DNA from 3 places in the Acidaminobacter sp. QWL-03 genome. Region 3 is predicted to be linked to each of the others. Evidence: riboswitches for the same ligand, from Rfam matches in the RefSeq annotation. Region 3 holds a riboswitch; each other region holds the start of a gene.

Region 1 (3,144 bases), 1.2 Mb from region 3:
AAATTTCACATATCGGTAAAAATGGTCTAATTTGGTGCACATTAAAAAGTATTCTAATGCTCAAAGACTCCATTTCAAAATTACATGGTATTTTTGCATTTCTGTTTTCAATATGGTTTAGTTTCCTACATGATCAATAACTTCTCACTACTAACTTAACACACTCAAAATTATTGGGAAATGATGCTAACATGAGATTTCTCTTTACAAGTCCTCTACCTGCACTCTCCCCTCAAATTGTTTTTCAACTACATCCCTGACTCAAATGCTCTCTTAATTGCATCCTGGTGCTTTGTGTCAACCTTATTTGTGGAGTGCGTCCGACTGTTCAAAAAATGAATGTCAAATTGCCCATCCATTCCATTCCCTTTAACCGCATCCAGATTATTCCCAGTCCCATATCCTCCGCTTCTATTATCAACAACTACCGTCGCGGGCTTGTCATCTCTACCAGCATGCGGCATTGCCGTCATAGATCCTGCTATTCTATACCCATCAATTTCGACAATTACCGGGCGCCTGGTCCAGTTCCAAACGCCACCTACAGCCTTCTTCAAAATATTTGTATCCTCTTTGGTCAACGTTTCTACATCAGCATGGTTTCCACCATATGTACGTTTGATTTGCATTTTCATTCCTGTTTCAACATCAATAACTGTAGCGACATCACCTCTGGCGTAAATGTTCTCAACTTCGCCATACCACGGCAATTTTTGCACATTTTTTGTACCAATTGCATCTACTCGAGAGATGCCACCCCTGGAAATCGGCTTATCAGCACTTAAAAGACTGGTGAGTTTGCCAATAGTTTTCGCACCAGCAACACCATCCACCGTCAAACCATAGGCTTTTTGAAAGCTGGCGACGGATGACTTCGTTATAGTACCAAAATAACCAGTTGGTTCAACAGCAAAATAACCGAGTTGTTTCAAATCGTTCTGTAAATCTGATACGTCTTGACTTCTTAAACCCTGCTTTAAAACAACGCCATTTGTATAGGCGTATGTAGTCTGAAATGCCACTGTAGAAAGTATCAGCGTAATGGTTAATGCAGCAATTCTTTTCCTCAAGTTCATAATTTCCTCCTCTTTTTAGGCTAACGCGGTTAGTTGACGCGTATGATGAATGAATTTATCCAACCATTTACGCAGTTTCACCCCAAAGTATTTCTGCCCCCGCTTTTCAGTTTCGAAGAAAATACATCCTTTATAGTTTAACATAATATCGAAATGACGCCTATCTGAAATTTCAAATCCATATATTAGACTTATATTTTAAGGTAATAACGCTCATTTCGCCTCTTAAAATGTATGTATTTAATCACAACAAATTGAATAACAGGTTCTACAGATACTTCCCATCTACAAACCATACCCCATAACTTTGTTACAGTCCTCAAAACATTTTGCCATTCTCACTCACTTGTAATTATCAGATGATTGTGATAAAATGAACTCACAATTCTATATGGTGGGTTAGATTACTTTCCACCGATAAAGGCAAACCAGTCGAAAGGCTGGGACGCAAAGCTAAAGGGCCTGTAAAATGGCAGCCAGCTACCGAAAGGAGAGTTTTTTGTGTTAAAAAAACTTCTGTCTATGATCGTGGCAGCGACTGTCTTGGCCGCACCGGCAGCTTCCTTTGCCGCTCCATCTGACTGGACTGTGAATAGTGCCAAAGCCGCAGACGGCGTTGTTGAACTTAAAGTCAACGTCAACACGACTGCTAAATTGAAAGTCCTCGTTCAAAAAGGCGACACCAAGTACTACTATGATGTGCAGTCCCTCGCGGATGAATCCATCCCGCTTCAGATGGGCGACGGCACATACACCATCGCTCTACTCAAGAACGTTTCAGGCACCAGCTACACGCGCTTGGATACCCTTACTATAAGCGCATCTGGTATCCAAAGTTTTGAACCGTTTTTGACCTCCAATCCAATCGTCAAGTTTTCTACGAATAATGAAGTAGTCGCACTCGCAAAGAAGTTGACCGAGAACGCCAAAACCGACGAAGAGAAAATCAAAGCGGTGTATACCTATATTACCAGGAATATCAAATATGATTACAATCGTGCAAAGACAGTACAAAGTGGATATGTGCCTGATGTGGATGCTGTTCTCGCAGCGAATGCCGGCATATGTTACGATTACTCCGCAGTCATGGCCGCCATGCTGAGAAGTATTGATATACCTGCTAAAATCAATATGGGCTATAGCAAGTACATCACAATATACCACGCGTGGAATGAAGTTTACTTAAGCTCCGATGACAAGTGGATTACGATCGACACTACTTATGACAGTGCTTATCTAACCGCAGGTAAAACCGTCAATATGATAAAGAACGCTGTCGACTTCACGACACTTAAAAGTTATTGATTTAGTTAACATTTCTAATTGAAACCGGATAATTCTTTTTATGTTTTCACAACCCAAAATTCGCTATCTTTTGGAGTTAAAAGACTAAAATGAGGTAAAATCGCTGAAACGCTATAAATGCCGTTTCAGCGATTTTTTTATCTTTATACTATCTTCATTTTTTGTCTATACACAAAGCTTATTCATTATAATAATTGTTTTGAGTATTGATTTTTTTGTTATAAAGAATGAAAAGTTTTCTAAGGTGAAATCGTACGATTATATCCATCATATCGAAAATTTGCATGTTGAATATCAACCCATGCATGATAGCATACTCTCAAATTTTCAAAATATGTACCAATTTATTATCCGAATTAGTGAGCGTATTAGAATACATACCACCAATATTTACGATCAAGTTTAACTCTATTGCCTTCGTCTTCACTTTCAAGCATTTCTTATGCTTATCTATGAAAAAAGTCAATACTGTTTAAGAGTCTTTCACTTCTCATTATAAGGTTATATTGATGTCATATTCCTTAAACTTCTCTTCCAACCAAGATGATCCTTGAGACTGAATTTTTTGATTAAGTAGGACATCTCGAACTTCGTCCTTTTTGCTTTCAAGAGTTGCTTCGATCGCTTCTTTCTTCTCATCCACTATGAGAACGTGATAACCAAAATCGGTTTTTACAGGACCTACCAACTTGCCAATCTGCGCTGCAAAAGCTGCTTGCTCAAACTCAGGAGCCATTTTGCCACGACCAAACAATCCCAACTT
Region 2 (3,144 bases), 860 kb from region 3:
ACATTGACACTGATCATGGACTGGCCGCCCGGGACCTGATCTTTGACAGCAGGTTGTAACTGGGTGTCTGACACCGAGTTTCCCGGCACCGCGTTTTCCCGCGCCTCCGATTCCGTCACAGCCGTGACCCAGTGAATATCATCCTGGTGCATGCAGTGGGGCTCAAACTCCGGCTGATCCGCATGTCCCAAAATCAATTGCTCCAGAAAAACCGTTTTCTCAATGCGCGCCTGCAGCTCTTCCATGGTGGCTGTCGTTCTAATGAACAGCTCAAAGCCCTGATTTCGGATCGTCTCTGCTGTGCCATCCTCTTCCAGGATATTCTGAGGACAGTAAAACATCTCCTCCGCAAGCTCGGTCAAATCATGGACGACCCCATAAGCCCTGAGATGCTCCATTTCACAGCCATCCTGGAAATAGAGTTTGGCTTTATAGGACTGGACAGATTTTTTCTTCTTTGAGTCTTTTCGGGGCTTCAGAGGTGGTTTCGGAGCGCCTTCGCCACCGCTCTCAAGGACAGTGGCCGATGGTTGAACCTCCAGCCCCTCACGCTCACAAACCGAGTCCTTCACTGACACGATTTCTGGCTTACGTGCTTTATCTTCGTCAGTGTTCACGGTTGTCAGTATCTCGTCCAGATAAGACTTGAGGCGCAACACGAGGTCTTCTGGATTACCATCGGGCGCATCGTGATTCTTTATTTTATTGACTTCGACCTTCATGAAATCCACCCCGTCCAGAACCAGGTCTGACAGGATTGAATAATCCATAATACGAGGCTTTTTTTCTCTCAAAAAGAAAAAGATGTCCTCCATGGTATGGGCTATAGTCGTAATATTGTGGAACATCATCATAGCTGAAGAGCCCTTGATCGTATGCATGAACCTAAAGATTTCGTTCACTGCCTCTTCCCCAAAGGTTCCCTCCCGCTCACTTTTCATGATGATCTGCTCCATTTGATCCAGTGACTGTGAGGCTTCAAAAATATAAATTTCGAGCATAGATTCATTTTCGTAAGTAACGGGCAACAAGTTCACCTCATTTTTCGGTGTTTGGAACTGATCTTACTTCCGCTTAAGCATCAGCCCTTGATTTACAGGCCTAGCACCTTGTTCAGAGTCTGAAGGACGTGATCCTCTTTGAAAGGTTTGACAATAAACGACTTTGCGCCATTGATGATGGAGTCCTTCACCATGCTTTCCTGCCCCATGGCGGACACCATGACAACGTTGGCATTACTGTCGAGTTTCCTGATTTGCTTCAGTGCATCCAGACCCGTCATTTCCGGCATGGTTATATCCATGGTCACCAGATCCGGCTGAAGCTCCAAATATTTTTTAACGCCGACGAGACCATTCTCCGCCTCGCCTACCACCTCAAAATTATTTTTTTGAAGGATATTTTTGATGGCCATTCTCATGAAGGCAGCGTCATCTACGATCAGTACTCTTTTCATGTCTTCGGTTTCTCCTTTCCAAAATACCTTTACTGCACTGCTAATTCACTTCTTCAGCCGCCACATTTATGGAGAATATCCCTAGTCCTTCCATTTCAAGAGGTACGACAATAGTTGAAATCTTGTTGGACAACTCAATCTTTTCTCCCGTCAACAAGGAAGGCGGTGTGATGTCAATGTTGACAGATTGATTCGCAAACAACGTGCTTGTATTGCCCATGATCATGTTGCCCATCTCAGAAACCGCACTCCTGCTGATCTCGTCAAATTCTTCCACCGGCATGCCGCCCATCATGACAGAGGCAATGTTCTTGGCCGTGTCCACAGACAGCTCAAACCAAACCTGTCCTTTAATTTTGCCAATAACGCCAATCATGATAATGACCTGATTGACCGCATAAGGTGAATTTCTAAGGTGCACTTTTCCCAGTTTCGCTTCCACCCCGCACACCATACTCATGACGGACTGGGCGGCTTCAATAAACGTATTGATATATTCGGCTTTCATTGCTGACCTCCCCATAATGACGCTTCTTTAAAAAAACTGGTCTCATCATCCTCCCTGGTGTTTTTGCAGGACGCATAGTTCAGGCCATTAGATAGGGATGAAGCATATAAAAGGCCTCCTGAATTTCAGGCGGCCAAAGAACGCTGTCTTCATGACCTTCAAGTGGCAGCCCAACCATCATCGCAAGTAAACTTGCCTTAGACTTGTGGCTTTGCGTCTCCACCTTTCGGTGGGTTTGCCTTTTTCATTTTTCAGGTATTTCATAATCTTGCTTTTCACAATTCACGACTTACATCTGATGCATTCTCTATAGGTATCGTCTAACTTAATGAAGTGTTAATACTTTAAATGAAAAAAAATGGGTGAAATCCGGAGAATCGACGCCAATCGTCGACACCCGCTTTCACCCAGCGGTTGAATTGAAAAAGACAGGGACCTCGTCGAGCCCTGCCTTTAGTCAATGTCGTTTCAGTTAACTGATTTCAACTATTTCAACCCTTCTACGCGCTGTTCCCTGCTTAAAATCTGAGTGATCCGGATGCCAAAGTTCTCACCTATAACCACGACCTCGCCATGTGCGACCAGTTTTCCATTAACATGGATCTCAAGGGGCTCATCCGCAAGCTTATTCAGCTCAACCACCGAGCCGGTCCCAAGCGACAGGATATCTTTGATGGTCCGTTTCGTCTTGCCCAGCACAACACTGAGTTCCAGCGGCACATCCATAATCAGGTCCAGGTTTTTCTGATGGCTTGATTTACTGGTGTCCTTAATTGGTGCAAACATAGGTTTCTGAACCTCCACTTCCGGCAGTAGCGCTGCGGGAGGCGCCTTCGGAACAGGCTTTGTCTCCGGCTCAGGCGCCGCTGTATGGTCCTTACTGGTTTGAGCAGTCACTACGCTCGAACCAGGTACAACGCCACGGTCAGCAGTCTCATAGTCCGTCTCCATAGCTTCAGGATTGTATTTTTTATGGAGTCCCGCCACAATATCCTCAGCGTGTTCACCCGCGTAAATATGCCATAATTCGCCTGTCACAAGATCGCCTATACTTATGTTCGACTCAAGACAACACACCGGCCGATCCGTGAAATGCTTCGAAAGCTGCTTCCGTGCATCGCCTTCCCAAAGCGCAGTCTCGGCCGTAAAGGGCTCCACTTCGAGGTCCGTCATCTCCGAA
Region 3 (3,144 bases):
GAAGCAGGGCTGGTAGTGGCTTTGTCATCGACAACGGAAACGTTGTAAAGCGTGACGTTACCGGTGTTGGTGACCGCGTAGCTGTAGCTGATGGTATCGCCGACTGCATCGTAAGTGGCAGGTGTTGCCGTCTTGACGATGGTCAGAGCCGGTGATTGAACAGCGGTTACGGTCTCGTCGTCAACGTTAGAATCAACCACAGTTGACCCAAAGAAGCCATGACCTTGTGCAATGTTCATAACAGAACCTGATTCGATATCGGCTTGTGTGATAGTGTAACTAGCCGTACCAGTACAGTATTCCAAAGGACTTAACATACCATCGGCAGGTTGTGTAACTGCGACGGTAGCCTTATCATCAGTAACGCTGAAAGGAACCGTCAGCGTGACGTTGCCAGAGTTGGTCAGCGTGTAAGTGTAGGTGATGATATCGCCAACCGCATTATAAGTGGCAGGAGATGCGGATTTGACGAGGGTGAGTTCAGGTTCCGACAACACATTCGTTGGTTGATAATAAGTATCGTTAGCAGTGTTAGGATCATCACTAATTGTAGATATAACTCGTGTGGTATTCAGCAAGTCGTAAGATTCAAGTAAACTGTAACCGCCGGCAATAGCATCTTCTCCAGGATACTCTGTAGGAGCAGTTGCATTGACTGTAACGGTGACTTCGATAATTTTCGAAGCACCTGGAGCAAGAGCGCCAACATTCCAAGTTACCAATTGTCCATCTCTTGATGTTTCAGTAGGACTTGCTGACACAAATGTTGTATTGGTATCCAGCGTATCTGTAACGATTATACCATTTGCATAGATGTCAGGGGAGTGGTTGGTAATAGTTAATGTGTAGGTTAATGTACCTTCAAGATTAACTGGATCAGGAGCATCGGTTTTAATAATAGATAAGTCAGCATCGTTTGAAGTGAAAGTACCAACTTGTAAAAGTGGCACAGTCTGTTTACCGATGTTGATGGTATCGCCAGTCTCTGAAGATGTACCCGTGTAAGCGCGAGTTAGGCCTGTCTGTACGTTTCCGCCTACCCCTTCTGCGATAGTATCTTTGAGAACTACCCAGATTTCTAGTACAACTTGTTCGCCATCTTCCAAGCCTGATACAGTAATTTTGCCATTAATTTGTTCATTGCTTGTACCTACATTTGAAACTGTCCAAGTGAACGATGCTGCTGTATCAGTTGTATATTCTATTGTAGCAGCATCACCATGATCAATAAACGCAGCTATAACACCATAGCTTGGGTCAAAACCAAAATCGTCGCCATTTGTAACTTTTGTTAACCAATAGGGTTCAATTGTAATGATCCCATTTTCAGGAGCACTACTCCCAGAAACAGTTATCAAAACCTCAAATGGGACAATTTGACCTAGAGCCATGTCGCTTGGCATAAGCGATTCTACGGCATCTTTTGGGTCGCCAAACACTGCATTGCTTAGCGGATCATTAGCTCTTCCGCCAATTGCCTCGTAATCTATGGCTTCTGGTGGAATTTTTTCGTAGGTCGGAAGATAAGGAGCGTTATTTATTTTAGCATCAGCTGCAGACCAATTAATACTATAACTTCCACCCACAGCAAAAGTCATCTGTGCAGGTAATGCAATAATCAGTGTCAGTAACATTAACAATGAAAGAAACATTTTGAAAATATGTTTTTTTCTCATTTCAATAAACAACTTAGGATCATTGAGTGACTTAGTCACCTTTCTCTTCACGGTGGGACCCTTCAACATTTTCCTCACTCCTTTGTCCATCAATGGACTTAAGATCCCTGAGTGAAATGTATTTGAAGTAAGTTCATTCAAACGCATTTTCAACGTTTTTAATCCTCAATCTTATAACGCGTAAAAAACAAAAACCGACCCAAGTCAAGGCCGGTTACGCCACTGGCTCCATCCGGTTTAAGGCGTCCAACTGTAACCGGATTTCATCGCGTCCATCACAAAAAATGGAGTTTGGCAGCGGACCATCGGCTGAAAAAGGCTTCTCAGCAGATGACGCGCGCGTGAAATCCAGCGGATTGTCAAACATAGCCGCATTCGCAGTGGGATTATTATTATGTATGTCAGAATCTGGTCCAGTCTTTAGGGGCCCTGCTATGCCCGTGGTTTCATCCACCTCACGCAGACCCGGCGGGACGGTCCTGGCGATCTCTATATTCTCTGGATGTTTCATTAAACGTTTATCAATCGCTGGAGGTCAGTGATTCCTCATCATAGGCAACCCTCCTCAAAAACAAAAACGACCCTAGTCTCCTGGGGTCGGTTACGCCTTCTGCTCCAGCCGGATTATTTGCGTCCATTAGAATCCGGTCTTCATCGCGTCCACCAAGTATTAAAGTGTTCCGGCTCTGATCTCGCTGATTGTCAGAGACCATTCCACTTCGCAACATATTTACGTAACCATAAGATACCCAATTATTAATTAAATATAGCGTTATGTTAACAAAAATTAATAAAAAATGGAAATTAATTTTGTTTATTTATGTGATGTGCAACACTTGAAGGCTTCAAAATTAGCCATCTTCGTGTATTTGGGATACAAAAATGTGAAAGTGGGTGTCTGACACCTGCTTCAATCAGACACCCACTTCCACTTCTATTAAATCTTACCTCCCAAGCAGCTGATACAGCACTTGAGCCATCTCAGCCCTGGTGGTCATATCTTTTGGCATAATCCTGTTATCTGCCCCCGAGATGACACCGTTTCGGATCATCTCTGAAATCCCAGGTTTCGCCCACTCGGAAACCAACACTGCATCTGCGAAGCTCTCCAGAGCCGGTCTGGCACTGCTGTCGTCAACCGCTGGCATCTCATTCATAACTGTCAGCGCATTGTGAAGCAGCACCAGCATTTCCTCACGGGAAATGCTCCTGTCTGGCGCGAAGAGATTGCTGCCAATACCCTTGGCTATGCCAAGCGCCTTCGCGGTGTACAGCGCGTTCGTATAGTAAGTATTGCCAGCGTCTGTGAAGTTGACAATTAGAGTCGAAGCCCCAGCTTCCGCCGCGTCCTCCGCCTCAATCCCGTAAGCCTTCAGCAGCATATCCACAAATTGCGCGCGGGTTAGGGACTCTTGTGGGGCGAAGAGACCATCGGCAATGCCTGAGGTGATTCCTCGGGCGGCAATGA

What was found. Region 3 has a riboswitch for cyclic di-GMP ahead of AC4PHM_RS11960 (beta strand repeat-containing protein). Riboswitches for the same ligand answer to the same signal wherever they lie in the genome.
Region 1: linked by a shared signal. The riboswitch ahead of AC4PHM_RS00370 (transglutaminase-like domain-containing protein) and the one ahead of AC4PHM_RS11960 (beta strand repeat-containing protein) in region 3 are both predicted to bind cyclic di-GMP.
Region 2: linked by a shared signal. The riboswitch ahead of AC4PHM_RS07750 (chemotaxis protein CheX) and the one ahead of AC4PHM_RS11960 (beta strand repeat-containing protein) in region 3 are both predicted to bind cyclic di-GMP.

The regions. Positions count from the first base shown of each region.
Region 1 is NZ_CM178752.1:84,507-87,650, reverse strand. Features, by position in the region: gene AC4PHM_RS00375 (peptidoglycan-binding domain-containing protein) at 249-1,076, opposite strand; cyclic di-GMP riboswitch class I at 1,489-1,564, shown strand; gene AC4PHM_RS00370 (transglutaminase-like domain-containing protein) at 1,578-2,381, shown strand; gene AC4PHM_RS00365 (peptidylprolyl isomerase) at 2,875-3,144, opposite strand, start outside.
Region 2 is NZ_CM178752.1:1,680,045-1,683,188, forward strand. Features, by position in the region: gene AC4PHM_RS07740 (chemotaxis protein CheW) at 1-1,031, opposite strand, end outside; gene AC4PHM_RS07745 (response regulator) at 1,094-1,456, opposite strand; gene AC4PHM_RS07750 (chemotaxis protein CheX) at 1,497-1,964, opposite strand; cyclic di-GMP riboswitch class I at 2,126-2,214, opposite strand; gene fliY (flagellar motor switch phosphatase FliY) at 2,451-3,144, opposite strand, start outside.
Region 3 is NZ_CM178752.1:2,538,975-2,542,118, reverse strand. Features, by position in the region: gene AC4PHM_RS11960 (beta strand repeat-containing protein) at 1-1,745, opposite strand, end outside; cyclic di-GMP riboswitch class II at 1,876-1,959, opposite strand; gene AC4PHM_RS11955 (S-layer homology domain-containing protein) at 2,621-3,144, opposite strand, start outside.